One region of the Micromonospora polyrhachis genome, then DNA from elsewhere that is predicted to be linked to it. Evidence: riboswitches for the same ligand, from Rfam matches in the RefSeq annotation. Region 1 holds a riboswitch; the other holds the start of a gene.
What was found. A riboswitch is a leader RNA that binds a small molecule or an ion and turns the genes downstream of it on or off. The one in region 1 is predicted to bind thiamine pyrophosphate.
Positions count from the first base shown of each region.

Region 2: linked by a shared signal. The riboswitch ahead of thiE (thiamine phosphate synthase) and the one ahead of FHR38_RS21625 (ECF transporter S component) in region 1 are both predicted to bind thiamine pyrophosphate.

Region 1 is NZ_JACHJW010000001.1:4,911,630-4,925,927, reverse strand. Features, by position in the region: gene FHR38_RS21695 (ArsR/SmtB family transcription factor) at 108-407, shown strand; gene FHR38_RS21690 (Fur family transcriptional regulator) at 404-811, shown strand; gene FHR38_RS32920 (cupin-like domain-containing protein) at 1,092-1,526, opposite strand; gene FHR38_RS33295 (cupin-like domain-containing protein) at 1,523-2,200, opposite strand; gene FHR38_RS21680 (hypothetical protein) at 2,197-2,391, opposite strand; gene FHR38_RS21675 (AfsR/SARP family transcriptional regulator) at 2,403-3,194, opposite strand; gene FHR38_RS21670 (hypothetical protein) at 3,218-3,841, opposite strand; gene FHR38_RS21665 (CGNR zinc finger domain-containing protein) at 3,928-4,539, shown strand; gene FHR38_RS21660 (hypothetical protein) at 4,601-5,203, shown strand; gene FHR38_RS21655 (acyl-CoA dehydrogenase family protein) at 5,288-7,282, opposite strand; gene FHR38_RS21650 (DUF6328 family protein) at 7,430-7,939, opposite strand; gene FHR38_RS21645 (sugar isomerase domain-containing protein) at 8,145-8,894, opposite strand; gene FHR38_RS21640 (P1 family peptidase) at 9,078-10,121, opposite strand; gene FHR38_RS21635 (TIGR03943 family putative permease subunit) at 10,301-11,149, opposite strand; gene FHR38_RS21630 (permease) at 11,169-12,266, opposite strand; TPP riboswitch at 12,425-12,527, shown strand; gene FHR38_RS21625 (ECF transporter S component) at 12,604-13,194, shown strand; gene FHR38_RS21620 (ABC transporter ATP-binding protein) at 13,292-14,298, shown strand, end outside.
Region 2 is NZ_JACHJW010000001.1:2,300,834-2,315,131, reverse strand. Features, by position in the region: gene map (type I methionyl aminopeptidase) at 1-177, shown strand, start outside; gene FHR38_RS09640 (DUF1707 SHOCT-like domain-containing protein) at 243-794, shown strand; gene infA (translation initiation factor IF-1) at 1,048-1,269, shown strand; gene rpmJ (50S ribosomal protein L36) at 1,434-1,547, shown strand; gene rpsM (30S ribosomal protein S13) at 1,774-2,154, shown strand; gene rpsK (30S ribosomal protein S11) at 2,305-2,712, shown strand; gene rpsD (30S ribosomal protein S4) at 2,726-3,352, shown strand; gene FHR38_RS09610 (DNA-directed RNA polymerase subunit alpha) at 3,472-4,494, shown strand; gene rplQ (50S ribosomal protein L17) at 4,525-5,088, shown strand; gene truA (tRNA pseudouridine(38-40) synthase TruA) at 5,161-6,078, shown strand; gene FHR38_RS09595 (class I SAM-dependent methyltransferase) at 6,241-6,846, shown strand; gene FHR38_RS09590 (ABC-F family ATP-binding cassette domain-containing protein) at 6,914-8,590, shown strand; gene FHR38_RS09585 (aldo/keto reductase) at 8,709-9,656, shown strand; TPP riboswitch at 9,780-9,889, shown strand; gene thiE (thiamine phosphate synthase) at 9,884-10,510, shown strand; gene thiO (glycine oxidase ThiO) at 10,504-11,625, shown strand; gene thiS (sulfur carrier protein ThiS) at 11,666-11,893, shown strand; gene FHR38_RS09565 (thiazole synthase) at 11,905-12,765, shown strand; gene FHR38_RS09560 (thiamine phosphate synthase) at 12,762-13,460, shown strand; gene thiD (bifunctional hydroxymethylpyrimidine kinase/phosphomethylpyrimidine kinase) at 13,457-14,263, shown strand.

The DNA.
Region 1 (14,298 bases):
CCCCGCCGCCTCCGACACCAGACTCGCTGCCTCCGACACCAGACTCGCTGCGACGGTCGTCCGGATCCTGTCGGCGGCACCAAAACCAAATTGGTTACCGTTACGTAATGGCGAGCAGTAACGGATACGAGGCGTACGAGGGGGCCGGGGAACTACTCCGCGCGTTGTCCGCCCCGATCCGGGTCGCAATCGTCACCGAACTCGCCCAGGGTGAGCGTTGCGTACACGAGTTGGTGGAGAAGCTCGGCGCGCCCCAGCCGCTCGTCTCCCAGCATCTACGGGTACTGCGGGGTGCCGGTGTGGTGCACGGATCGCGACGTGGTCGGGAGATCGCCTACGCCCTGGTGGACGAGCACATCGCACATATCGTGGCCGACGCGATCAGCCACGCCGGGGAGGCGAAGTGACGACTGGAGAGGGCACCACGGCCGTACGCAACACCCGGCAACGCAGCGCCGTCAGCGCGCTGCTACGAGAGGTCGAGGGCTTCCACAGTGCCCAGGACCTGCACGCGATGCTGCGGGACCGGGGAGAACGGGTCGGCCTGACCACGGTCTACCGCACCCTCCAGGGGCTGGCCGACGCGGGCGAGATCGACGTGATGCGACCACCGGGCGGTGAGCACCTCTACCGCCGGTGCAGCGAGGGGCACCATCACCACCTGGTGTGTCGGGCCTGTGGTCGTACGGTCGAGGTCGAGGGCCCGGCCGTGGAGACCTGGGCCGACCGGGTCGCTGCCCGACACGGCTTCGTCGACGTCAGTCACACCATGGAGATCTTCGGCACCTGCCCCACCTGCGCCAGTTCCTGAGTTGGGCAGGGCCTCTTCCTATCGCGTCCCGCATAGGAAGAGGCCCTGCCCAACCTCCGCGTACGATCCCAGCCGGATCCCAGTCGACGCACCGATGCTCTCCGCTGGGCGCCCCACCGGGTGTGCGGTACAGCGCCGACGTACGTGACCCACCGCCGACCGGCCCACCCGGCCTGACCATGGACGAGATTCCGGATCCCCCACCGGAACGCGACAAGGGCTAGTCAGATGTGGGGGCACCGACGTCGGTGCCCCCGTTCCGACTGCCCCGCCCCCCCCGTCAGTCGGTGCCGCGTACCAGCGGCGGGTGCAGGTAGTGGTTGCCCGAGGGCACCTGGAAGTGGTGCAGACTCACCGTGGCGCTGATATCCAGGGCCTGTACCCAGTGCCACCACCCGACCGGCACCAACAGGGCGTCGCCCGGTTGCAGCACTCCCTCCAGAACGGTCGCCTGCCCGTACGACGGGTGCTGGTCGAGGTCCGGCTGCGCCGCGTCGACGTGGCTGTACGTCCCGCCCCGGGGATACACCCGGGTGCGCTGGTACGACGGCACGAGCCGGACGTGTTTACGACCCATCACCTGACACAACAGGATGTTCATGTTGTCGTGGTGCAGCCCCGTGACCGTGCCTGCCGGCCCCAGCAGCAGGGTCACCGTCTCCGGCAACAGGGCCGGATCGATGACGCCGGGCACCGGTCTGATGTCCCGGGTCAACGGTCGGAGACCGTGCTGCCAGTCTCGTTACGCGCGACCATGTAGTAGTCGTTGGTCTCCCCACCCGTCTCGACCATGGTGAGGTAGTCGGCGAACGCCATCCGGGTCCGGTGGGTGTCGTGCTGCCAGGTGTGCTCCGGGTTGCTGTCCCGGCCGGTCATCACCTCGACCTCGACGTTCCCCAACTGGTCCCGCAGGCTTGCCAGGGACCACTGCCGCCGGGCCGGCCAGTCGTCGACCGCCCCGGCCAGGATCACCGGACGGTTGGCGAAGTAGTACCGCTCGAAGAACTCGGCCGGGGACAGGTCGCCCCGGCGCTCCAGCCCATCGGACAGCTCGGCGGAGCGAAGGTCGCCGTAGGAATCGAGCAGGGCTTCCAGCCAGGCGTACTCCCGGGCCAACCTCAGGCAGGCCTGGAAGTAGGGGTGATCGGGAGCGCGGGTCAGCTCCTCGTCGACCGCCGCCCCGGGCTGTCCCGCCGCCAGCAACGCCGCCCGGATCTCCCCCTCCGCCACGCCGAGGGCCAGGTTCTCGGCGACCCAGGCCCGCCACCGAGGTGCGAGCCCGGCCGGACCGGCGGCCGAGGTGGTCACGGGGGCCCCGGCGGCCGAGGTGGTCACGGGGGCCCCGGCGGCCGAGGTGGTCACGGGGGCCCCGGCAACCGCGCTGGTCACCGAGGCTCCGGCAGCCGGGCTGGCGGCCGGTCGTGGTACGTCCCGGCCGTTCCGGCGGATTCGCCCCCGCTGGGCAGGGGCAGCGGTCGCCGGGTACGTCCGTTCGGCAGGTCGACGCAGTCGACGTAGTTGTTCTTGACGTTGACCTCGAACTCCAGTTCCGTCTCGGTCAGCGGTCGAAGCGTAGGCATGGCCTCTCCCCTCACAGTGGCTGGTCGTATGCCGGACGGTGCCGTTCTCCGCTGGGATCCCACTGGGACCGACGGTCGGCGCGGGGTGCACCCACCATGGTCGGCCAGTGACGTGCTGCGCCTCCGCCGGCCCGACCCGGGCGGTGACCTGCCGCGCCTCCGCCGGCCCGGTACAACGCGACCGCCAGTAGTTCCCACCCCCGCTCCCGCTGCGGTTGTTCAAGGACGAGCGCCTGCAGCTCGCCCAGTACCTCGGGGTGCCGGCCCAGTGCCAGCATCGCGGTCAGTCTCAGCTCGGCGGCGACGGTGCGCATCGCGTCGAGACGGGCGATCTCCGGTAACACGAACGAGGCACCCGCCAGGTCGGCGTACGCCGGGCCACGCCACAGCCCGAGTGCATCGGTCAACACCCCGACGGCCGCCGCCGGTCGTCCCCCGTCCAGCAGGGTCCTACCATGGGTGACCAGCTCGGCGAACCGTTCCGTGTCGACCTGTTCGGCCGGTACCCGGACCGCGTACCCGGGTCCTTCCCGGAGCAGAACCCTGCTCGGGGAGCGCATCGGCCGGTCCGGTTCGAGTGCCCGCCGGAGGCCGGCCACGTAGCCGTGCAGGGTCGCCCGACCGGCCAGACGTCCGCCGTCGCTCCACACCAGATCGCGGAGGCGTTCCTCGGGCAGCATCCGGCCCCGGGCCACCAGCAGCGTGGCCAGCACCATGCGCTGCCGCCGGCCGCCGAGCGCCACTTCCACCCCGTCGCGGTACGCGGTCAGGGGCCCGAGTACGCGGAGTTGCAGGTCGCTCATCTCCCGCCACCAGCCTGCACCGGTCACCGTGGTCCGGCGGCCGGGTCACCGAGCGCGACACAGATGTCGTCCTGTCGGCCGATCCCCAACGTCAACCGACGGCTGCCGGTCGGGTCGATTGAGATGACGTGCAGACCGTCGAGAATGTAGTAGCCCCGAGGGTGGTGGTCCCCGGGTCGGAAGCCGAATCCGGCCGGCCCGACAATGGTGTAGCGCAGCCACCGACCGTCCGGACGGTATTCGAGTAGTCCGGAGCCGCCCGCATCCCGGCGTACGGCTCGACCGGTGTCGACGTCGACGAAGTCGACGGTCAGCGGGCCGGCGTACTCCTCGCGCCGGACCGCACCGGTGGCGTACCGGGCGAGCACCCGGACCCGCACGTCCTGGGAGACGACGCGGACGTGCAGCGGGAACGAACAGTAGCGGCCGGCCGGGGCGGTCCATTCCTCCTGGACCGACGGACGCCAGGGTTCGGGCCGATCGGTACTCCGATCCCACCGACCGGGCGGCGGTGTGCGCGGGGGGCCGGTGTCCTGAGCCGCCATCGCAGCTGCGGGTACGACGGCAGGGGCGGATACGGCGACAAGGGCCGTGGGCACCATCAGCGTTGCGAGCAGGAACCGACTCAGGATTTTCTTCAACCGCATGCCACATCACCTAACCAGTAGATGAACGCCAACCGGTGTCATCGACAGTAGTGGTTAGTTTCGCCGAGTCAAGGCACACTGTCGGCATGCACTGGGTAGAGGTAGCGGGCTATCCCATGCCCACCCCGATCGGCGGGCACCCCGCTCTGGAACTCTGCAACACCTGGGCCGGCTGGGAGGAACCACCCAGCCCGAACCGAGAATGGTTGCGCGACTTCGACCGGCTGGCGGTCTGGACCGGCCATGTCCAACTGCTCGCCCCGGCCACCGTCGCCCGGCTCCGGGAACACGGTCGCGACGATCCGGCCGGGGCGCACGACGTACTGGTGGCGATCCGTTCGTTGCGTACGGCGCTACACGACGTGCTGCTCGACCCGGGCGATGCCGCCGCCTTCCGGCAGGTTGCCGAGGTGGCGCAGTGGGCCGCCGCGGCGGCGGTGCTGACGTCCGGCCCCGACGGACTGGCCCACTGGGTGCTCCCCGACGACCTCGGCCTGACGCTTCCCCTGCTGGCCGCCGCCCGATCCGGCGCCGACCTGCTCGGCACACCCGCCCGACACCAGATAAGGGCCTGCCCCGGCACCGACTGCGGCTGGCTCTTCCTCGACCGGCGCGGCCGACGTCGCTGGTGCAGCATGGCGGACTGTGGAAACCGGGCCAAGGTACGGGCCTACGCCGCCCGACGCAAACCTGACTGAGACTCCTGCGTCGCTTCTCGTCGCGATGCCGTAAGCCATCCGCCGTGTCACGCTGTCGAACGTGAAGATTTATGCTGACCGTTTTCCCGTCGCCACCCGCCAGCTTCTCACCGACCTGCTCGTCGTCGTCTGGGTCTACCTGTGGATCCGGGGCGCGATGTGGCTGCACGACCTGGTCCAGAAACTCGCTCTGCCCGGGCAGAAGCTGGAAGGTGCCGGCGGCGGGCTCGCCGAGAATCTCGCAGACGCAAGCGGCAAGGTCGGCCGGGTACCGGTGGTCGGTGACGACCTGACCGCACCGTTCGAGAAGGCCGCTGGGGCCGCCCGTACGCTCGCCGACGCCGGCCGTGACCAGCAGGAGCTGATCGGCGAACTCGCCCTGGTGCTCGCCCTGGCCGTGCTGGTGTTCCCGCTCGGGTTGGTGCTGTTCGGCTGGCTTCCGCTGCGGGTGCGCTGGATCCGCCGGGCCACCGCCGCCGCGCACCTCCGCTCGGCTCCGGCCGGACGAGACCTGCTCGCCCTGCGCGCGCTGGCCAACCAGCCCCTACGCAAGCTCGCCCGGATCGATCCCGACGTGGTACGGGCCTGGCGGCAGGGCGACGACGCGATAGTGGACGATCTCGCCGCGCTGGAGCTACGTGGCCTCGGGCTACGTAACGGCTGACGCCTGGCCGGCGCCGGCACGCCGGGGTGGCCGGCCCACACCCCTCGGGGAGCCGGCATCCTCCGGGGCGAGCCGCTAGCGCTCTCAGGTGGGCGGGATGCGTCGGCGTACGTCCGGCACGGTGGACGGACCGGGCTGCCACGGTACGACCCAGGGCTGCTCGGCCGGCGGTGTGACCACTCCCTCCTCCAGCGAGGCGTAGCGGCCGGCCAGGATCCGCTTCGCCGCCACCACGTCAATCGAGTCGGTGTTGTCCCACAGCGCGGTGAAGAGCGCCTCGACGCGCAGCCGCGCCTGCCGACAGAACAGGTCGGCCAACTCCCGTCCCTCGGGGCGGGCGTCTCGCTCGGCATGTGCCCGCACGCAGGCCGCCGACATCGCGAACAGTTCCGCGCCGATGTCCACGATCCGACCCAGGAACGCCTGCTTGCGCTCCATCTTGCCCTGCCAGCGGGACATCGCGTAGAACGTCGACCGGGCCAGCTTGCGGGAGGTCCGTTCCACGTACCGCAGGTGTCCGGCGAGCGGCCCGTGGTCCGCGTACGAGATCGGGTTCTGCCCGGCACCGACCGTCAACGTCGGCAGCCACTTGGCGTAGAAGGCGCTGGCGCGAGCACCCGCCCTGGCCTTGCGACCCAGCCCCGCATCCGGGTCGATGATGTCGCCGGCAACCGAGAGGTGCGCGTCGACCGCCTCCCGGGCGATCAGCAGATGCATGATCTCGGTGGACCCCTCGAAGATCCGGTTGATCCGCAGATCACGGAGCAGCTGCTCGACCGCAGCGGGTCGCTCACCTCGGGCGGCCAGCGAATCGGCCGTCTCGTAGCCGCGCCCGCCCCGGATCTGGACCAGCTCGTCGGCGATCTTCCAGGCCATCTCGCTGGCGTAGAGCTTGACCAGGGCAGCCTCGATCCGGATGTCGTTACGGTCGTCGTCGGCGAGCAGGCAGCACAGATCGAGCATGGCCTCCATGGCATACGTGGTGGCGGCCATGAAGGACAGCTTGGTGGCGACTGCCTCGTGTTCGCCGACCGGACGCCCCCACTGCACCCGCTCGGCGGCCCACTCACGGGCGACGTTCAGCGACCACTTGCCGGCACCGACACACATCGCGGGCAGCGACAGTCGACCGGTGTTGAGCGTGGTCAGGGCGATCTTCAGCCCCTTGCCCTCGCCGCCGATGACGTTCTCCTTGGGAACAATCACGTCGTGGAACCGGGTCACGCTGTTCTCCAGGCCCCGCAGGCCGACGAACTCGTTGCGCCGCTCTACGGTGATCCCGTCCGAGTCCCCCTCCACGACGAAGGCGGTGATGCCGCCCCGGCGAGCCGGTCCGTCCGGGCCCGCTGGCTGCGCCGGCACCCGGGCCATCACCACCAGCAGGGTGGCGACGGTGCCGTTGGTGGCCCACAGCTTGACCCCGTTGAGGCGATAGCCGGTGCCGTCCTCGGTCGGTTCGGCGCTGGTGGCAAGTCGGGCCGGGTCGGAGCCGACATCCGGCTCGGTGAGCAGGAAGGCGGAGACCTCCCCGGCCGCGAGCCGGGGCAGAATTCGCTGCTTCTGCTCCTCGGAGCCGAACATCTTCAGCGGCTGCGGCACTCCGATCGACTGGTGCGCGGAGAGCAGCGCGCTGATGGCCGGGCTGACCGAGCCGGTGAGCATCAACGCCCGGCAGTAGTCCAGATTGGACAGCCCGAGCCCGCCGTACCGCTCGTCGATCTTCATGCCGAAGGCACCGAGCTGGGCCAGCCCGTGGAAGACCTCGTCCGGGATCGCGGCATCCCGCTCGATCTGGGTGCCGTCCACCGCCGAGCGGAGGTAGTTGTCGAGGCGAGCCAGGAACTCGTCGGCCTTGGCGGTCTTTGCGGGGTCGGGCTGCGGCCACGGGTCGATCAGGTCGAGCCGGAACCGGCCGAGGAACAACTCCTTGCCGAAGCTCGGCTTGCCCCACTCGGCCTCGCGGGCAGCCTCGGCAACCTGCCGGGCCTCCTTCTCCGAGACCTGCCCGGCCTCGGCGGGCAACGGCCCGACCCCGTCGGATCCATCGGTGACAGGTTGATTGTTCTGCGTCGTGGTCACGGCTACCCCCTAGACCGGGTACGGCGATGCCAGCGCTGCTATGGGACAACGCTACTCCGCCGGTGTTACCCAGGGGTAGTCCCACCAAATCAAGTTGCTGGATCAACCTGTCCCGCCGACACCGACGGATATCGTGTGGCCCGCAGGTCAGTCGCCGGCCGCCACCTCAGGGTCTTTCCACTCGTCTGCCTCGTCATCGTCGTCGGTCCACCGGCGTCGACGGGCAAACGGGAGCGCCGCCCAGAAGGTCAGGAACCAGATCGCGGTAAACCCACTGAGCACGAACGCGAGCGCCGGAGGCAGCACAAAGTCGGTGATCAGCAGGACCGAGCTGACCATGGCGATGAGCATGAAGGTCAGCCCACCGGTGGCCATCCGGTGCGCGTACCGGACCAGTTCCGGTTTCCGCCCCTGCCGGAACAGTGCCCGGTGGAAGGCGACCGGCGAAATGATCAGCGCGGTGGCCGCCGCGGCGGCGAGCAGCGCCACCACGTACACGTCCTTCTGGAACGCGGTGGTGTCCTCGAAGCCGGCACTGAACGGCAGGGTCAACAGGAAGGCGAAGAGGATCTGGACACCGGTCTGCGCGACTCGTAGCTCCTGTAGCAGATCGGCGAAGTTCCGCTGCCATCGCTGCCTGTCAGTTTCCCTCGACACGCTGGTCACCTCCGGCTCCGGGGCGGTTCGGGCGGTACGAGCCACCCGGGGTCGCGGCGGTGTTTGCCCGCCCGACGCGCCGGCAAAACGTGGATCCGCGCAGGTTGGCACATCGGGCGGACAGGCAGGCTCAGGCGGCGCGGTGGCAGCGGCTCAACACCGGACCGACTCAGGTGCCGTGGCAACGGATCAACGCCGGACCGGCTCAGGCGCCGCGCCGGATCCGACCCGCGTACCGCTCCTCCAGCGCGTTGTTGTGCGCGTCGCCGGCCGGGATGTTGGCCGACAGGTAGACCGGTGGGGTCTCACCCGCCTCGACCAGCTGAGCGACCACCTCGACCACGATCTGCTGGGCGAGCAGGGCGGCGGTGATCGACGACACCGCACCCACCGCACCGCCCCCGGGCAGCGGCAGGGTCGCATCCCCGTACGGGGCACCGTTGTCCAGCACCACGTCGGCGATCTCGCTGAGCTTCCGGCCGGACGGGTGGCGAGAGTCCACCCGGGACGAGTGGTCCCGAGAGGTGATCGCGATCAGCTTGTGGCCGCGCTCCTTCACCAGCAGGGCGAACTCCACGATCGAGCCGTTGACCCCGGAGTTGGAGGCCACCACGAAGATATCCTGCGGTGCCACCGGCGCGAGTTCGTAGAGTCGCTTGACGGCCGCCGGGTCCCGTTCCAGCGTGGGGCCGAGGGTGCTCGCCGGCTCGCCACCGTAGAGCACCACGTCCCGCAGCGCGATCCGGTTGGTCGGGACCAGTCCCCCGGCCCGGCCGGCGATCTCCATCGCCAGCGCCTCCGAGTGTCCGGTGCCGAAGGCGTGGATCACGCCGTCGGCGCGCAACGTCTCGGTGATCAGGTCAGCGGCTTGGCGTACCGCGTCCCGCTGCTCCGTCGAGACCCGGGCGATCGTCTCGGTGACGACCGAAAGGTAGCCCTCGGCGCTGAGTGTCATGCGTCCTCCGACCTCTGTTCGTGCTGCTGTCTTCGTTCCCGACCCGGCGAGGATTCGTATCCCGACCCGGCGAGGATTCGTTTTCCCACCCCGCGAGGACAGGATGCCGAACTACCGTCACACACGAGCACCAACTAGATCAACGCGTCGCACCCGACCCGGTCGTCGCCGCACCGCGGAAAGTCAGGCACGTGCCCCGAGTCGGCCGGCTGCGGACAACCGTCGGAGCACCGCGTCGTGCGGAACGGCATGACTGGTCCGGCCCCCCACACCCGTGGTGGTGACGGCGGTAAAGAGCGAGTTGAGCAGTGCCTCCTCGACCGCGTCCAGCACGGCGGCGAAGACCGGGTCGATCTCGCTGTCCGGGATCACCGGCCGATCAGGGCCCGCCGTACTGAACGCGACCGCATAGTCACCGCTTCCGTTGCTGTACGACGCCCCGACCCGGGCCATCGCGAAGACCGCCCGCCGGGCGAGCCGGCCAAGCTGCCGGGCGTCCAGGGGAACGTCGGTGGCCACCACGATCATGCACGAGTTGCCGGGTGGTTCGGTCCGGTCGACGGCCGGGATCAGCTCGTCGACTGGCTGCGGTACACCGAGGACGGTCAGCACCCCGCCGAAATTGGCCTGGACCAGGACACCGACGGTCGCCGATCCGTCGGCCAGCCGTACCGTCCTGGACGAGGTGCCGATGCCGGCCTTGAAGCCCAGGGCGGTAGTGCCGGTGCCGGCCCCGACGCAGCCCTCCGCCGGAGGCCCGTCGGATGCCCCGGCGATGGCGGTGAGCACGTGCTCCGCGCTGATCGGGCGACGGCGGATGTCCGAGAGGTGCCCGTCGTTCGTCTCGCCCACCAGCGGGTTGAACGACACGCCGTCCGGCCGGCGCTCCATCAGATGACCCAGCAGCGCGTCAGCCGCCCGGAACACCGACAGCGTGGCGGTCAGGACGATCGGTGACTCCAGTACGCCGAGTTCGTCCACCTGGGTCGAACCGACGAGTTTCCCGTAACCGTTGCCGGTGTACACGGCGGCCGGCAGGGTCCACCGTCCGGGACCGAGTTGGCTCGGCACGACGGCGGTGACCCCGGTGTGCAGGTCGGCACCGTCGTCGAGGGTGGTGTGCCCGACCAGGACCCCGGGCACGTCGGTGATCGCGTTGTGCTCTCCGGTGGGTATTGGCCCGACGACGATCCCGAGGTCACGGGCGCGGCGGCTGAGCTGATCCATGGGTCTCCTGTCGGGCATCGGTCTCGGTCAGCGGTGGCTCCTCGGCGGAGGACGGTCATGTGCTCCCAGTGGGCCATCCGGCTACCGTCGACCGTACGGAGCGGTCAACCGTCCCCAGGGACCGGTGTTGTTGAATTCCGGGGCGACCCGCCGGACCTTCCCCGACGCGTCGCCGACCTCTACTCGTACGGGTTCTTTGGCGGGGTGACCTGCCGCCAGGACTCGACCGTCAGGTACGGGATGGTCTCGTCGTTGACCGGGTCGGTGCCAGTCTGGTCGGTGTAACGGCCGACCACCTCCACCCAGGTGTCCGGGGCCAGCCCGGTCGGTGGATCGCCGGCCATTCCGAGCTTGATCGGACGGCCGTCGGCGGCGCAGCAGGAGAGGATCATGCGCGCCAGGATCGGCTCACCGTTCGGCCCGGTGGCGAGGAAGCCGGTGAGTTTCACTCGCCGGTCGCCGATCGACACGCCCTTGTCGAACAGCGCCCGGGACGCGTAGTCGAGCAGGCTGACCTGCACCGGGTCGCCCTCCGGCAGCGGCGGATAGTCGGAGGACACCTGCTGGCTGGACAGGGCGGTGCCAGCCTGTCCGGCCGCGAACGAGCCGAGCGCCGGTGGGGCGATCAGCAGCAGACCGAGCACCGGCAGGATCAGCAGCCAGCCGATCCGGGGTTCGTGGTGCCCCGTACCGCCGTGGTCGTGCCCGTGGTCGTCGGTGCCGGCGGGATCGGCTGGGGCGGCGGGATCGGCTGCGCCGGCTGGGGCGGCGGGATCGGCTGCGCCGGCTGGGGCGGCGGGATCGGCTGCGCCGGCTGGGCCGGCTGGGCCGGTGCTGGCGGATCGGGCCGGTCCGCGCAGGTCGTGAACCAGGGTCATCACCGCGGCGACCACCAGCAGGATCCCGGCGGCGATCAGGAAGGGCCGCAACCCCTCCTTGACGTACCGCAGGTACATGTCGGTGAGGCTGGCCTTGACCACCGCCCCACCGAGCAGCAGCAGCACGACCGCCTGCGCCTGCTTGTTCATGGCCGGACCACCGCTCTGTTCATGACAGGACCACCGCTCCCACCCCGACCGAGACTCCGACCGCGACGACGAAGGTTGTCGGCGCGAACCGGAAGGCGAACCGGCGACCGAAGACCCCGGCCTGCATGGAAATCAGCTTGAGGTCGACCATCGGGCCGACGACCAGGAACGTCAGTCGGGCGGTCAGCGAGAACTGTGACAGCGAGGCAGCCACGAAGGCGTCGGCCTCCGAACAGATCGACAACAACACCGCCAGCACGGCGAGCGCCAGCACCGAAAGCACCGGCTGGTCGGCGAGGCTCTGCAACCACCGTTCCGGCACCAGCACGTTGATGCTGGCGGCGGCCATCGCGCCGAGGACGAGGAAACCACCCGCGTGTACGACGTCGTGCCGGACCGCCGCCCAGAACGCGCGTCCCTTCGACTGGTCGTCCAGGTCGGGCCGGTACGGCAGCTTGATCCACTCGGTACGCCCGAGGCGTAGCCAGAGCCAGCCCATGACCATGGCGACGACCAGGCTCGCCCCGGCCCGGGCGGCGACCAGCTCGGGGTTGTTGGGGAAGGCGACGGCGGTGGCGGCCAGCACGATCGGGTTGATCGCCGGGGCGGCGAGCAGGAACGCCAGGGCGGCGGCCGGGGTGACGCCGCGCCGGATGAGTGACCCGGCGATCGGCACCGACCCGCACTCGCATCCGGGCAGCACCACGCCCGCGCAGCTCGCCACCGGTACGGCCAGCGCCGGATGACGAGGCAACGCCTTGGCCCAGAATGACCGGGGTACGAAGACCGCGATCACGGCGGAGAGCACGACGCCGAAGACGAGGAACGGTACCGCCTGCACCATCACCGAGACGAAGACCGTGGTCCAGGTCTGTAGTCGCGGGTCGGCGATGGCGTTGCCCAACGGTTCTCGGAAGAGAACCAACAGGATCATCAGTACGGCCAGTACCTCGACCGAGTGGTCCCGCCCAGCACCGGGACGCCGACGTCGGTGTGGTGCAGCCGGCTCGATGGTTGGCCTGGCCGGCGCGGTCGTCGACGGGGCCACGTCGATCGTCCAGTCGATCTCATCGCCCGTCGGGGCGCGACCGACGGGAGCGCGGTCGGGGGCCGTCACGGCAGTCAGTCCCTTCCGCCCGGTGTGGTGGCGCGGGCCATCGCTCGATGCTCAGGCGGGCAGCTCACCCTAACCCGAACCCGGGTGGGCACCACCACACCCGGCAGTCGGGCACTGTGCCCGGGTGCAGGTTGGTGCTAGCGTCTGCGACACAACTTCACCTCCGACAGGGGAGCGCACAGCGCTGAGAGTGCGGGCAACCGCAGACCCTCGAACCTGATCTGGGTAATGCCAGCGCAGGGAGCTCGGTCACACCTCCAGCCGCGCCGTAGTCCGTAGTTCCGGGCTCGGCGTGCGTCTTCTCCTGGTTCATGCAACGGGACTGGGAGCCAACAACATGACACAACCCGACAACCACCGATGGCGTACGGTCGATGTCGTCGTCGCCTCGGTCATCGCCGTCGCGTTCGGCGTGGTCTTCTGGGCCTGGGGCTACGTCTGGAGCGCCACCGACGCGGCCTTCGCCTTCTTCCCACCCGCCCAGTCCCTGCTCTACGGCATCTGGTTGGTGCCGGCGGTGCTGGGTGGGCTGATCATCCGTAAGCCCGGTGCGGCGCTCTACACCGAGACCGTGGCCGCGATCGTCTCCGCCCTGCTCGGCACCCAGTGGAGCGGCACGGTCATCCCACAGGGCCTGGTCCAGGGCATCGGTGCGGAACTGGCCTTCGCCGCGCTGCGTTACCGCTCGTTCAAGCTGCCGACGGCGGTGTTCGCGGGTGCCATGACCGGTCTGAGCGCGTCGCTGTTCGACTTCTTCGTGTGGAACGTCAAGACCGCGCTCTGGTCGTACCGGATCCCGTACGCGGTGGCGACGATCATCAGCGCAGCGGTGGTGGCCGGGGTCGGGGGCTGGCTGCTGACCCGGGCGCTGGCCCGGACCGGGGTGCTGGACCGGTTCCCCGCCGGCCGCGAGCGCACCGCCATCTAGCCCACCCATCCTCGTTGATCATGAAGTTATCACCCGGAAGACGGCGATATTCCGTCAATAATTTCATGATCAACGGGGCGGAAGGAGCGGGAAGAGCATGAGCGCGGTCGAGTTGCGCGGGTTCGGCTGGCGGCACGCCGGGCGAAAGGCCTGGGCGGTACGCGACGTCGACCTGCGCATCGAACACGGCGAGCGGGTGCTGCTGCTGGGCCCGTCGGGCGCCGGCAAGAGCACCCTGCTCGCCGCGCTCGCCGGCTTGCTCGCCGAGGACTCCGGAGAGCAGGCCGGCACGGTCAAGGTCGACGGACTGGACCCGCGCAAGGCCCGGGAACGGGTCGGCATCGTCTTCCAGGACCCGGCCACCCAACTCGTCATGGCCCGCTCCGGTGACGACGTCGCCTTCGGGCTGGAGAACCGGGGCGTACCGGCCGAGGAGATCTGGCCCCGGGTGGATGAGGCGCTGCGTCGGGTCGGCTTTCCCTACTTGCGGGACCGGCCCACCGCCGCACTCTCCGGCGGGGAACAACAGCGGCTCGCCCTCGCCGGGACCCTCGCCCTGCGGCCGAGCCTGCTGCTGCTCGACGAGCCCACCGCCAACCTCGACCCGGTCGGCGCGGATCTGGTCCGGGCGACCATCGCCCGGGCGGTGGACCGGGACACCACGCTGATCCTGGTCGAACACCGGGTCGCCGAGGCACTGCCGCTGGTCGACCGGGTGGTGGTGTTGGAACCGGGCGGCGGGGTACGCGCCGACGGCTCCCCCGAGGAGGTCTTCGCCCGGCACGGCACCGCGCTGGCCGAGGCGGGGGTCTGGATCCCCGGCCGGCCGACGCCGTCCCGTCGGACCACCGGCACGACCGCTGGCGACCCCTTACTCACCGCTGAACGGCTCGGCCTGCCACCCCGGCTGGCCGCAACCGATCTGACCGTACGCGCCAGCGAGGCGCTCGCCGTACTGGGACCCAACGGCGTGGGCAAGTCCACCCTGGCCCTGCTGCTGGGCGGCCTGCTCAAGCCGGGCACCGGCCGGGTGGTGGCTACCCCGGAACTGGCCGGGCGGGCAGACAGCCTGGCCGAGCGCACGGGTCGAAAAGGTCGGCTGTC
Region 2 (14,298 bases), 2.6 Mb from region 1:
GAACTGGCCGACGGCTGGACGGTTGTCACCCGGGACGGTTCGATGGCGGTGCACGTGGAGCACACGATGGCCCTGCTCGACGACGGGGTATGGGTGCTGACCGCACCTGACGGCGGCCGAACTCGCCTCGGCGACCTGGTGACCGACCGGCAGCCGTCCGCATCCGAGCCCGCCTGACGGGGTCGGCGTCGACCGGTACCGGGGGATGTCGCTCGTATCCGTGCGATGGCATGCTTCTAGCCATGGACCGGCGGGACGAGATGCGGGCGGCGGACTCCGACCGGACAGCGGCAGCGGATCGACTGCGAAACGCGTTGGACGAGGGTCGGCTGGATCTGAGCGAGTACGACGAGCGCCTCCAGCGGGCCTACGCCGCGAAGACGTACGGCGAGTTGAACGCCCTGCTGGTCGATCTGCCGGAGACCGTCCCCACCCAGCGGGCACAGCTGCTGCCCGCAGGGGAGCGACCGGTGGTGGTGCCCGAGGAGCAGGTCCGCTTTCCGGGGGCGACACGGCGCTGGCTGGTCGAGACCTGGGGCACCTACTTCGGCGCGATGACCATCACCACCGCAGTCTGGGGTGCCAGCAGCCTGAGCACTGGTGAAACGCTCTACTACTGGCCTGTCTGGGTGGCTGGGCCGTGGGGGGCGGTGCTGGTCGTTTCCACGGTGGGGGGCTTGATCAACGGGGCACCGCAGCAGTGGGCGGCGAAGCGGGCCCGGAAGGCACAGGAGAAGATCGACAAGCGAATGCTGGGCGATTCCGACCGGTCGGCCGGTTGCCAGGACGATTGATATAGTCCCGTTCGTCCGATCGGCTCGCCGGGACCCACCTCGGTTTGGCGTCGATGCGTGCCCGCGCGTACACTGGCTGATCGGCGCACAGCGTCCACTCTGGCATGCCCGCCCGCGCTTCGGCGGGTGCCGGAGCCGCGGCTGGCTCGGGTGAGTGATCTTGTTTCCAGGCTGAACCCCTGGGACGGGTTGAAACCACCCAGTAAGGCGTTGTGAGCCGTCCGGATAAACCGACGTCAGGACAGCGGAGGACATGCCGAAAAAAGACGGAGCCATCGAGATCGAAGGCCGAGTGATCGAGCCACTCCCGAACGCCATGTTCCGGGTTGAGCTCGCCAACGGCCACAAGGTGCTGGCTCACATCAGCGGCAAGATGCGGCAGCACTACATCCGCATCCTGCCCGAGGACCGGGTCGTCGTCGAACTCTCGCCGTACGACCTGACCCGCGGGCGCATCGTCTACCGCTACAAGTGAACCTGCTTGGACGAGCACCCTCCCGGTCGCACCCGGGAAGCGGTGTTGCGTCCAGTCAATCGTTCATCAGTTACTGACAGCGGCCGGGACGTCCCGTGTCCGTCTTCGAGGTCCGATGCCGCGTCTGCTGACGCTGCCGGGCGTAGATGGGAAGTAAGGCAACCGTGAAGGTCAAGCCGAGCGTCAAGAGGATCTGCAACAAGTGCCGGGTGATTCGCCGGCACGGCCGGATCATGGTGATCTGCACCGATCCGCGCCACAAGCAGCGCCAGGGCTGATTGGCCCCGGCTGCGCAGGTCCGTACAACAACACAAGCTCGTCCCAGCCACGAGCAGCGAAGCGCATTGCGTACGCGTACTCGTGGCTGACCCCCGGTCGGAGGCCGGGGCCCGATCGGGCAACGACCACACCGGTCCCGGCGTCAACGACACCGAGCCGCGACGGTCGGATCGGGGTGGGTCGGGTCCAGACCTCCGCGACACACCATGAGGAGTACGCCCGCACATGGCACGTCTAGCTGGCGTCGACCTCCCCCGCGACAAGCGGATGGAGATCGCGCTCACCTACATCTTCGGGGTCGGTCGGACCCGGGCGGTTGAAACGCTCGCCGCGACCGGTATCTCCCCGGACAAGCGCGCCAAGGACCTCACTGACGAGGAGCTCGTTCAGCTCCGCGATCACATCGAGGCGAACTACAAGGTAGAGGGCGACCTGCGCCGCGAGGTCGCCGCTGACATCCGCCGCAAGGTCGAGATCGGCTGCTACGAGGGCATCCGGCACCGCCGGGGTCTGCCCGTGCGTGGCCAGCGGACCCGGACCAACGCCCGGACCCGCAAGGGCCCGAAGCGGACCGTCGCCGGCAAGAAGAAGCCCGGCAAGAAGTAACCCTTAACCGGAATCCAGGTCGGCGTCCGTCGAGGTCGGCCGGACTCCCACCTGATACTGGGAAAGGTGACCGGCAACACCGGTCCAGGCCCGCCGAGTGCGGCTGGGCCGTAACCGGTACCGGGAAGTCAACTAGGAGCGCACAGACTTATGCCACCGAAGGCTCGTGCCGGGGCCGCCGTAAAGAAGGTCCGGCGCAAGGAACGCAAGAACGTCGCCCACGGGCAGGCGCATATCAAGAGCACCTTCAACAACACCATCGTGTCCATCACGGACCCGACCGGTGCCGTCATCTCCTGGGCCTCCGCTGGTCAGGTGGGGTTCAAGGGCTCCCGCAAGTCGACGCCGTTCGCCGCGCAGATGGCCGCCGAGGCCGCCGCGCGTCGGGCGATGGATCACGGCATGCGCAAGGTAGACGTGTTCGTCAAGGGCCCCGGCTCCGGCCGGGAGACCGCCATCCGTTCGCTGCAGGCCGCTGGGCTTGAGGTCGGCCAGATCGCCGACGTCACCCCGCAGCCGCACAACGGGTGCCGTCCGCCGAAGCGTCGCCGGGTCTGAGAGGTAGAGAGAGATGGCTCGTTACACCGGTGCTGACTGCCGCCGTTGCCGGCGGGAGAAGATGAAGCTGTTCCTCAAGGGCAGCAAGTGCGATGGCCCGAAGTGCCCGTTCGAGTCCCGGCCGTTCCCGCCCGGGCAGCACGGCCGGGGCCGCACCAAGGAGACCGAGTACCTGCTCCAGCTTCGTGAGAAGCAGAAGGCCCGCCGCGTCTACGGCGTGCTGGAGAAGCAGTTCCGCGGTTACTACGAGGAGGCCGTGGCCAAGCCGGGTAAGACCGGTGAGGCTCTCCTGCAGATCCTCGAGTCGCGGCTGGACAACGTGGTCTACCGGGCTGGCTACGCCAAGTCCCGGGACATGGCCCGCCAGGTTGTCAAGCACGGCCACTTCATGGTCAACGGCAAGAAGGTCGACATTCCGTCGTACCGGGTCAAGGAGCACGACATCGTCGAGGTCCGGGCCAAGTCCAAGGAGCTGACGCCGTTCATCGTGGCGCAGGCCGAGGCCGGTTCGAAGACGGTGCCGGCGTGGCTGGAGGCGATCCCCAGCCAGATGAAGATCCTGGTGCACTCGCTCCCGGCCCGGCAGGTCATCGACACGCAGGTCCAGGAGCAGCTGATCGTCGAGCTCTACTCGAAGTGATCGGAACTCGCTCGGGGTCGCCGCTGGCGACCCCGAGCGGGGCCCCGATGGGCTGACCGGCCCAGCACCACATCAGGCGGGCGTCATATAGCGGGCGTCCCCGGAAGAGAAGAGAAGAAATGCTCATCACCCAGCGGCCGACCCTCTCCGAGGAGTCGATCAGCGAGACCCGTTCCCGGTTCACCATCGAGCCACTCGAGCCGGGCTTCGGCTACACCCTGGGCAACTCGCTGCGGCGTACGCTGCTGTCGTCCATCCCGGGCGCGGCCGTGACGTCGATCAAGATCGACGGTGTCCTGCACGAGTTCACCACCATCCCCGGCGTCAAGGAAGACGTGGTCGAACTCGTCATGAACGTCAAGGAGCTGTGCGTCAGCTCCGACCACGACGAGCCGGTCAGCATGTACCTGCGCAAGCAGGGCCCCGGTGACGTGACCGCCGGTGACATCCAGCCGCCGGCCGGTGTCTCGGTGCACAACCCCGACCTGAAGCTCGCCACGCTCAACGGCAAGGGCCGGCTCGACATGGAGCTGACCGTCGAGCGGGGTCGCGGCTACGTCACCGCCGCGCAGAACAAGCAGGCCGGTGCCGAGATCGGCCGGATCCCGATCGACTCGATCTACTCGCCGGTGCTGAAGGTGACCTACCGCGTCGAGGCGACCCGGGTCGAGCAGCGTACCGACTTCGACCGGCTGATCATCGACGTCGAGACCAAGCCGTCGATCGGGCCGCGTACCGCGCTGGCCTCGGCCGGCTCCACCCTCGTCGAGCTCTTCGGCCTAGCCCGGGAACTGGACGAGACCGCTGAGGGCATCGACATCGGCCCGTCCCCGCAGGACGCCCAGCTGGCTGCCGATCTGGCCCTGCCGATCGAGGAGCTGGACCTCACCGTCCGCTCCTACAACTGCCTCAAGCGCGAGGGCATCAACACCGTTGGTGAGCTCATCGGGCGTACCGAGGCCGACCTCCTCGACATCCGGAATTTCGGTCAGAAGTCGATCGACGAGGTCAAGATGAAGCTGGCTGGGATGGGTCTGGGGCTGAAGGACTCGGCTCCGAACTTCGACCCGGCACAGGTCGTGGACGCCTTCGGCGAGGCTGACTACGACACCGACGACTACCGCGAGACCGAGCAGCTCTAGATCCGCTGCCACTACTGAGGAGCACCAAGCATGCCCACGCCCACCAAGGGCCCCCGCCTCGGCGGCAGCCCCGCGCACGAGCGGCTGATGCTGGCCAACCTGGCCACCTCGCTGTTCCAGCACGGCAAGATCCGGACCACCGAGACCAAGGCCAAGCGGCTGCGGCCCCTCGCGGAGCAGCTCATCACCAAGGCCAAGCGTGGTGACCTGGCCGCTCGGCGGCGGGTGCTGTCCGTCGTACGGGACAAGGACGTGGTCTACGCCCTGTTCGACCAGATCGCGCCCCGGTACGCCAACCGTGCGGGTGGCTACACCCGGATCGTGAAGATCGGTCCGCGTAAGGGTGACGCTGCCCCGATGGCGATCATCGAGCTGGTCGAGGAGTTGGTCGTCGCAGCTCCGGCCGCCAACAAGAAGACCGCTGCCCGCAAGACGGCGCAGCAGGACAAGGTCGAGGCGCTCGCTCCGTCGGACGAGAGCACCGCGCCGCAGTCGGCCGACGCCGACCAGGACGCCGACGCGCCGGAGTCGGTGTCGGGCGACACGCCGGCTGCCCGCGAGGACAGCGACGAGGCAGGCGAGACCAAGTCCTGAGCGACAACGGGCAGATCCGGGCCTGACACCCTTCCCGGGGTGTCAGGCCCGGACGCTATCTGGGGGGATCGAGTGGAGACACACACCCGGGTACGGCTGGACGTCGCCTATGACGGCACCGCCTTCTCCGGTTGGGCGGCCCAGCCGGGGCGGCGTACCGTCGCCGGGGTGCTGACCGAGGCGCTGGACCGCATCTTCGGCGGCGCGGGACCGACCCGCCGGGCACCAGTGGACCTGACCGAGGCGGGAACCGTCGCTGACGTGACGGTGGCGGAGCCGATGGCGGGCCCACCTGCGGTGACCGGGCTGACCGTGGCCGGTCGTACGGATGCCGGGGTGCATGCCACCGGCCAGGTCTGTCACGTCGATCTGCTCACCATCGCATGGCAGGCGCTACAGGGGACCCTGCTGCGCCGACTTGCCGGCCTGCTCCCCGGGGACGTACGGGTTCGGGCCGTGACCGAGGTGCCAGCCGAGTTCGACGCGCGCTTCTCGGCCACCTTCCGCCGCTACGAGTACCGGGTCACCGATGCTCCGCACGGGGCGGAGCCGCTACGTCGACACGAGATCCTGGCCTGGCCCCGGTCGCTGGACCTGGCGGCGCTCAACGATGCCGCCGCCGGTCTGGTCGGCGAGCACGACTTCGCGGCGTACTGTCGGCGCAAGGAACACGCCACCACCCTGCGGGAGATCACCCGACTGGACTGGCGACGTGACCCGGACGGCATCCTGGTGGCCACGGTGCAGGCCGACGCGTTCTGCCAGTCGATGGTGCGCAGCCTGGTCGGCGCGATGCTGGTGGCCGGCGACGGACGCCGAGCGGTGCAGTGGCCGGCGAGCCTGCTCAGCCGGCGGGACCGGTCCAGTGAGGTGACCGTGGCCCCGCCGCACGGGCTGACCCTGGTGGCGGTCGGCTACCCCGACGAACCGGCCGAGTACGCCCGCCGGGCGGAGCAGACCCGCCGGTTGCGGGTCGGAGCCCGGCAGTGACCGGCCCGACCGACCGGCCCGACCGACCGGCCCGACCGGCCCGGTGGCCCGGTGGCCCGGTGGCCCTGGGGATCCGACCGGGGGGCGACCGACCGGCCCGGCGGCCCTGGGGATCCGACCGTCGGCTCGGGGACACTATGCCGGTAGGCGACAATGCCTGACGTGAGCGGCGAACACTACTTCAGCGTCCAGCCCGGTACCTCCCCGCACCGCCGCGACATCGAGTTCTCCGTCGCCGGTCGGGACTACCAGTTGACCACCGCCGGCGGGGTCTTCTCCGCCGATCGGCTCGACCCCGGCACCGCCGTACTGCTGCGTAAGGCCGATCTGCCCGGACCGGAGACCGCCGGCCCGCTGCTCGACCTGGGCTGCGGCTACGGGCCGATCACCTGCGTGCTCGCGACCTCGGCACCGGCGGCGACCGTCTGGGCGGTCGACGTCAACGAACGGGCCCGGGAACTCGCCGCCGAGAACGCGACCCGGGTCGACGTGGCCGACCGGGTCCGGGTGTCCGCGCCGGACGACGTCCCGGGCGATGTCATGTTCGCGCAGCTCTGGTCCAACCCGCCGATCCGGGTCGGCAAGGCGGAGTTGCACACGATGCTGCTGCGCTGGCTACCGAGGCTGGCTCCGGACGGGGTCGCCTGGCTCGTGGTGGCCCGCCACCTCGGTGGCGACTCACTCCAACAGTGGCTGATCGAGCAGGGCTGGAGAGTGGAGCGGCACGCCAGCCAGAAGGGCTACCGGGTGTTCCGGGTCACCCACTGAGCGCTGCCATGGCAGTGGGCCGGAAACTCGGATGCCGCGACCCGTCGGGGTCGGGCAGGATGCCGACGTGGGTTACATAGACGTCGCCGGGCTCGGGTACACGCTGCCGGACGGCCGGGAACTCTTCGCCGACGTGTCGTTCCGAGTGGGCGAGGGGGCCAAGGTCGCCCTGGTCGGGCCGAACGGTGCCGGTAAGACCACCCTGCTCCGGATGGTCGCCGGTGACCTGCCGACCAAGGTCGGTGCCATCGCCCGCAGCGGTGGCCTGGGGGTGATGCGGCAGTTCATCGGCATGATCGGCGACGAGACCGAACTGGCGGAGCTGGCGCTCTCCCTCGCCGCCCCGGCGTTACGAGCCGCCGGGGAGCGGCTGGTCGCCGCCGAGGCGACGATGCACGCCGCCGAGGTACGCGGCAAGTACAGCACCGCCGCCGGCAAGGCGCAGATGACGTACGCGGACGCGCTGGCCGCCTGGGGCGAGGCCGGCGGGTACGACGCCGAGGTGCTCTTCGACACGGTGTCGACGATCGTGCTCGGCCTGCCCTGGGAACAGACCCGGCGCCGGCCGGTACGTACCCTCTCCGGCGGGCAGCAGAAGCGGTTCGCGCTGGAGTTGCTGCTGCGCGGCACGGACGAGGTGCTGCTGCTCGACGAGCCGGACAACTTCCTCGACGTACCCGGTAAGCGGTGGCTGGAGGGCCGGCTGCGCGAGTCCTCGAAGTCGGTGCTCTACGTCTCGCACGATCGGGAACTACTGGCCCAGACCTCCGACCGCGTGGTGGCGGTGGAGGGCGGTAGCGCCTGGGTGCATCCGGGCAGTTTCGCCACCTGGCACGAGGCGCGGGTGGCCCGGCACGGCCGCCTTGAGGAGCAGCGCAAACGGTGGGACGAGGAACACCAGAAGCTGCGTGAGCTGATGCTGATGTACAAGCAGAAGGCCGCCTACAACGATGGGATGGCTTCGCGGTATCAGGCCGCACAGACCCGGCTGCGCAAGTTCGAGGAGGCGGGGCCGCCGCCGCTGCCACCGAAGGACCAGGACATCCGGATGCGGCTGAGCGGCGGACGTACCGGCAAGCGCGCGGTGATGTGCGAACAGCTGGAGCTGGACGGTCTGACCTTCCCGTTCGACCTGGAACTCTGGTACGGCGACCGGGTGGCGGTGCTCGGGGCGAACGGGACGGGCAAGTCGCACTTCCTGCGGCTGCTGGCTCGGGGCGGCACCGATCCGGATCCGGCTGTCGTGCCGCTCGCCGGGGGTCTGGACCTGACGCCGGTGCGGCACGACGGGGTGGCCCGGCTGGGGGCCCGGGTCCGCCCCGGGCACTTCTCGCAGACCCACGACCGGCCGGAGTTGATGGACCGTACGCTGGTCGACGTGCTCTGGCGCGGGGACGAGCACCGGGCCGGCATGGACCGGCACGCCGCCATGGCCGCGCTGAGCCGGTACGAGCTGGCCGGACAGGGTGACCAGCGGTTCGGGTCGCTCTCCGGTGGGCAGCAGGCGCGCTTCCTCGTACTGTTGTTGGAGCTTTCCGGGGCGACCCTGCTGTTGCTCGACGAGCCCACCGACAACCTGGACCTGGCGTCGGCGGAATCCCTTGAGGAGGGGCTGCGGGCCTTCGAGGGCACGGTCATCGCCGTCACCCACGACCGCTGGTTCACCCGGTCGTTCGACCGCTTCGTACTCTTCCAGGGGGACGGCGAGGTGGTGGAAACCCCCGAGCCGGTGTGGGGGGTGTAGGGAAGCCCCCTTGCTGAACAGGGGACAGCGGCACTGATCACCGCGATCGCGCTGGCCAACCGAGCCGTCGCCGGGTCGCGGGGATGGTCCCGGGCATAGGGTTGATCGCGTGACTGAGATGACCTATCGCCGGCTCGGTAACTCCGGACTCGTGGTGTCCGTGGTGGGGATCGGCTGCAACAACTTCGGCCGCAAGCTCGACGTCGACGGCACCCGGGCGGTGGTCGACGCCGCCCTGGACGCGGGGATCAACTTCTTCGACACCGCCGACATCTACGGCGAACCGCACGGCGGCTCGGAGGAGCAGCTCGGTGCGGCCCTGCGGGGCCGGCGGGACGACGTGGTGGTGGCGACGAAGTTCGGTATGGACATGTCCGGGATGAACGGGCCGGACCACGGTGCCCGGGGTGCCCGGCGCTACGTCGCGCGGGCCGTGGAGGCGTCGCTGCGTCGGCTGGGCACCGACTACATCGACCTCTACCAGATGCACGAGCCGGACCCGGGCACCCCGATCGAGGAGACCCTGGCCGCGCTGGACGATCTCGTCCGGGCCGGCAAGGTGCGCTACCTCGGCAACTCCAACTTCACCGGGTGGCAGATCGCGGACGCCGCCTGGGTCGCCCGGGCCAAGGGCCTGACCCCGTTCGTCAGCGCACAGAACCTCTACAACCTGCTCCAGCGGGACGCGGAGCAGGAGGTCGTACCGGCCTGCGAGCACTTCGGCCTGGGGCTGCTGCCGTTCTTCCCGCTGGCCAACGGGCTGCTCACCGGCAAGTACAAGCGCAACGAGCAGCCGCCGACGGGGAGCCGGCTGGCCGGTGGTGGACGCTACGCCGAGCGTCTGGCCGCCGCGCCGTGGGACACCATCGAGGCGATCGAGAAGTACACCGTCGAGCGCGGGCTCACCATGCTCCAGGTCGCGATCGGCGGGCTGGCCGCCCAGCCGGCGGTCACCTCGGTGATCGCCGGAGCCACCACTCCCGACCAGGTACGCGCCAACGCCGCCGCCGGCACCTGGCTGCCGTCCGCCGAGGACCTGGCCGATCTGAACGCCCTTCTCCGGTAGGTGACAGCTGGACGACCAGGCACGTCGCATCGTTGTCGATCGACGTGCCTGGTTGCCTTCTGGCGCGAGTGCGCCCCGTCACCTCTCTTTACTTGATGTCCCCGACGTCGTAGCCTCGGCGAGGAAGTAACCCACGGGAGCCCGGTGGACCGGGCTGAGAGGGGGGCTGACAGCCCCCGACCGTCGAACCTGATCCGGGTAATGCCGGCGCAGGGAGGAGTGTTGCCGTGCTGTCCCTGGGACGACTGCATCTCGTCACCGACACCCGACCCGGGCGTGATCCGCTCACCGTCGTCCGAGCCGCGCTCTCCGTGGCCGGTCCGGACCTCGTGGTGCAGGTCCGGGTCGAGGACACCGCCAGCGACCGGGAGGCGTACGACCTGGCGGTCCGGACCGCCGAACTGTGCACCGAGGTCGGGGCGACCTGGCTGGTCAACGACCGGTTGCACGTCGCGCTGGCGGTCGGCGCGGCGGGCGGACACGTCGGTGCCGACGACCTGCCGGTGGCCGCTGCCCGGCGGGTGCTCGGGCCGTCCGCCGTACTCGGTGCCACCGCCCGGGACCCGGGAACGGCTGCCAGGGCGGTGACAGCCGGAGCCAGCTATCTGGGTGTCGGTCCGTGTCACGCCACCACGACGAAAAACGGTCTGCCACCGCCGATCGGCCCGATTGGCATCCGGGCGGTGGTCGACGCGGTGGACGTACCGGTCGTCGCGATCGGGGGTGTGACCGTCGATCGGGTACCCGCTCTGTTGGCCGCTGGCGCGTACGGGATCGCGGTGGTGGGGGCGATCTCTTCCGCCGCTGATCCGGCACGTGTCGTCGCCACGCTGCTCGGGGCACTCTCGTGTTAGGACCGGCCCCTTCTACCACAGCAACCGACAACGAGGGCCTCTTCCGTGCCGACGTGGCGGTGGTGGGGGGTGGGCCGATCGGGTTGGCCACCGCATGGCGGTGCGCGACGCGCGGGATGCGGGTGACGGTGTACGACCCGGAGCCCGGGTCGGGCTCGTCGGGGGTGGCCGCCGGCATGCTCGCCCCGGTCGCCGAGGCGTACTTCGGTGAGGAGGAGTCGACCCGGCTGATGACCGAGTCGGCCGCCCGATGGCCCGGATTCGCCGCCGAACTCGTCGAACTGTCCGAACTGGATATCGGCTACCGCACCGAGGGCACCCTGGTCGTCGGGCTCACGCCGGACGACCTGGCCGAGGCGCGGCGGCTCTGGTCGTACCAGCAGGGCCTCGGCTTGCCGATCACACCGTTGCGCCCGGCGCAGTTGCGCGACCGCGAGCCGCTGCTCGCCCCCGGCGTACGCGGCGGGGCGCACGCGCCCGACGACCATCAGGTCGATCCGCGCCGCCTGGTCGCCGCACTCCGGGTCGCCGCCGCCAAGGCCGGGGTGTCGTTCGTCCCGACCACCGTCACCGACCTGTCCGCGATTCCCGAACCGGTCGTGGTGGTGGCGGCCGGCTGCGGCACCGCGTCGCTGACCGGCCTGCCGGTCCGGCCGGTGAAGGGGCAGATCCTCCGACTGCGTGCGCCCGGCGGCGGCCCACCGGGCTTCCGGCATGTCATCCGGGGGTACGCCGACAGCCGGTCGGTATACCTCGTGCCGCGTGCTGACGGCGAGGTGGTGGTCGGTGCGACGGTCGAGGAACGAACCGACCCGACGGTCACGGCCGGGGCGGTGCTGGACCTGCTCCGGGCGGCGGCCGACCTGGTGCCGGAGCTTGTCGAGTACGAGCTGGTGGAGGCGCGCGTCGGGTGGCGCCCCGGTACGCCGGACAACGCCCCGATCCTCGGGCCGCTGCCGGGCCGGCCGACCGTGGTGGTGGCGACCGGGCACTACCGGCACGGCATCCTACTCGCTCCGGTGACCGCCGTACTCATCGCCGAACTGTTGGCGACCGGCGTACCGGCCCCGGTGCTGGGGTCGTTCCTGCCGGAGCGGTTCATGACCGTCGCCTGAGCGCTGAGCGGGTGCTGGGCTGACCAGGGATGGGGACGTGATGGAACTGATCGTGAACGGGGAGCGGCGGATGGTTTCCGTCGACGCGACCGTGGCCGAGGTGATGGCGACGGTAGTCGCACTGCCCCCGGGGGTGGCGGTCACGGCACTGCCCCGGGGGGTGGCGGTCGCGGTGAACGGGGAGGTGGTGCCCCGGGCCGGCTGGACGGACACGGTGCTGCGTGCTGGTGACCGGGTCGAGGTGCTGACCGCGGCCCAGGGCGGCTGATCGGAGTGGACGTGCCGAGGGCGACGGCGGCCGGGGTGGACATGACGAGGGTGCCGGTGGGCGGGGTGGACGTGCCGAGGGCGACGCTGACCGGGGAGAGCGACGGTTTTCGGCTTGGCGGGGAGACGTTCGGCTCCCGGCTCATCCTCGGTACCGGCGGGGCGGCCAGCCTCTCCGCGCTGGCGGCGGCGATCAGCGCCGCCGGCACCGAACTGGTGACCGTGGCGCTGCGCCGGGTCGACACCGCTGCCACCATGCGCGGGGGGCTGTGGGAACTGCTGGACCGGTGCGGGGTACGGGTGCTGCCCAACACGGCCGGCTGTTACACCGCGACCGAGGCGGTCAAGGTCGCCCGGCTGGCCAGGGAGGCGTTCGACACCTCCTGGGTGAAGCTGGAGGTGATCGGGGACGAGCGCACGCTGCTGCCCGACGGAACGGAGTTGCTGCGTGCCGCCGAGCAGCTGGTGGACGAGGGTTTCACGGTTCTGCCGTACACCTCGGACGATCCGGTGCTCGCGCGCCGGCTGGCGGACCTGGGCTGCGCCGCCGTGATGCCGGCCGGGGCCCCGATCGGCTCCGGGCTGGGAATCACCAACCCGCACCACATCCGGCTGATCCGGCAGAGCATCGAGGTGCCGGTGATCCTCGACGCGGGGATCGGGACCGCCTCCGACGCCGCGTTGGCGATGGAGTTGGGCTGTGACGGGGTGCTGCTGGCCAGTGCGGTCACCCGGGCCGCCGACCCGGCCCGGATGGCGGCGGCGATGCGGCTTGCGGTCGAGGCGGGTCGGTTGGCGGCCGGGGCGGGCCGGATTCCCCGACGATTCCACGCCTTGGCGTCCACTTCGGACGAGGGGCGGCCGGAGCTGTGAACCGACGGCATGGTGCGTCGAGGATCGAGGGCGACGCCGCGCCAGCGGAGGTGCTGCTGTTCACCGACCGCAGGCAGGCGAGCCGACCGCTGACGGAGGTGGTCCGCGCGGCGGTGGCAGGTGGTGCCCGGTGGGTGGTGCTGCGAGAGCGAGAGCTACCGCACGTCGAGCGGGCGCGACTTGCCGACCAACTGCGGACGATCCTCGACCCGGTGGCTGGCCAGCTGATCGTCGCCGGTCCGGATCCCCTGGGCGGAGGCGCCGTACACCTGCCGGCCACCGGCCGGGTGGAGCCGCCGGCAATGGAGCTGTCAACGGTGAGCCCGGGAGCCGGTGCGAAGCCCCGGCTGGTCGGCCGGTCCTGCCACGACCTGGCCGAACTGGATCGCCTCACCATCGAGGACTACGTGACGCTGTCGCCGGTCTTTCCGAGCCGATCCAAACCCGGGTACGGCCCGCCGCTGTTTCCGGCCGGGCTGGCCCGACTGGTTCGGCACACCCGGGTGCCGGTCTTCGCGCTCGGTGGGGTGGCCTCACCGGATCAGGTGGTGGCGTGCCGGGCGGCGGGTGCGGCTGGGGTGGCGGTGATGGGCGCGGTGATGCGGGCCGACGATCCGACCGGTGTGGTCCGCGCCCTGCTCGACGCGGTCGCGGAGCCGGTCGTCGGTGCTACCCGGTCGGGTGTGGACCGGTGACGCCCCCGGTGGTGCTCACCATCGCCGGATCGGATTCCGGGGCGGGTGCCGGGATCCAGGCCGACCTGAAGGTCTGTGCCGCGCTCGGGGCGTACGGCACGTCGGTGGTCACCGCCACCACCGCGCAGAACACACTCGGGGTCTTCGGCGCCTACCCGGTCCTGCCCGACGTGGTGACCGCACAGCTCGATGCGGTCCTGGCGGACTTCTCGCTGCGGGCGGTCAAGACCGGCATGCTCGGCACTCCGGAGATCGCGTCCGTGGTGGCGGCCCGGGCCCGGGCCGGCTTGCTGCCCAACCTGGTGGTCGACCCGGTGCTGGTGTCGACCAGCGGGCACCGGCTCGGTGTGGTCGGTGCGGCGGAGCGCCTGCTGCCGTACGCGCTGGTGACCACGCCCAACAGCGCGGAGGCCGCCGCGATCGTGGGCCGACCGGTGACGACCCCGACCGAGATGGCGGATGCGGCGCGGGAGATCGCCTCGGGTGGCCCCCGGTACGTGGTGGTGACCGGCGGCGACCGGACCGCCGGGACGGAGGCGGTCGACGTGCTGTGGACCGGGACGGAGAGCCAGATGCTGTCCGGACCTCGGGTCGACACCCCGCACACCCACGGCACCGGCTGCTCGTTCTCCACGGCGATCGCCGTACGGCTCGGTCTGGGTGACCCGGTCCCCGACGCGGTGCGGTTCGCCAAGGTCTATGTGGCGGCGGCGCTCGCCGGTGCTCGGCACTGGCGGCTGGGCGGGGGCCGGGGCCCCCTGGACCACCTCGGATGGAACCGAACGACGGCCGACAACGACTGACGGCCGACAACGAACGACGGCCGACAACGAACGAC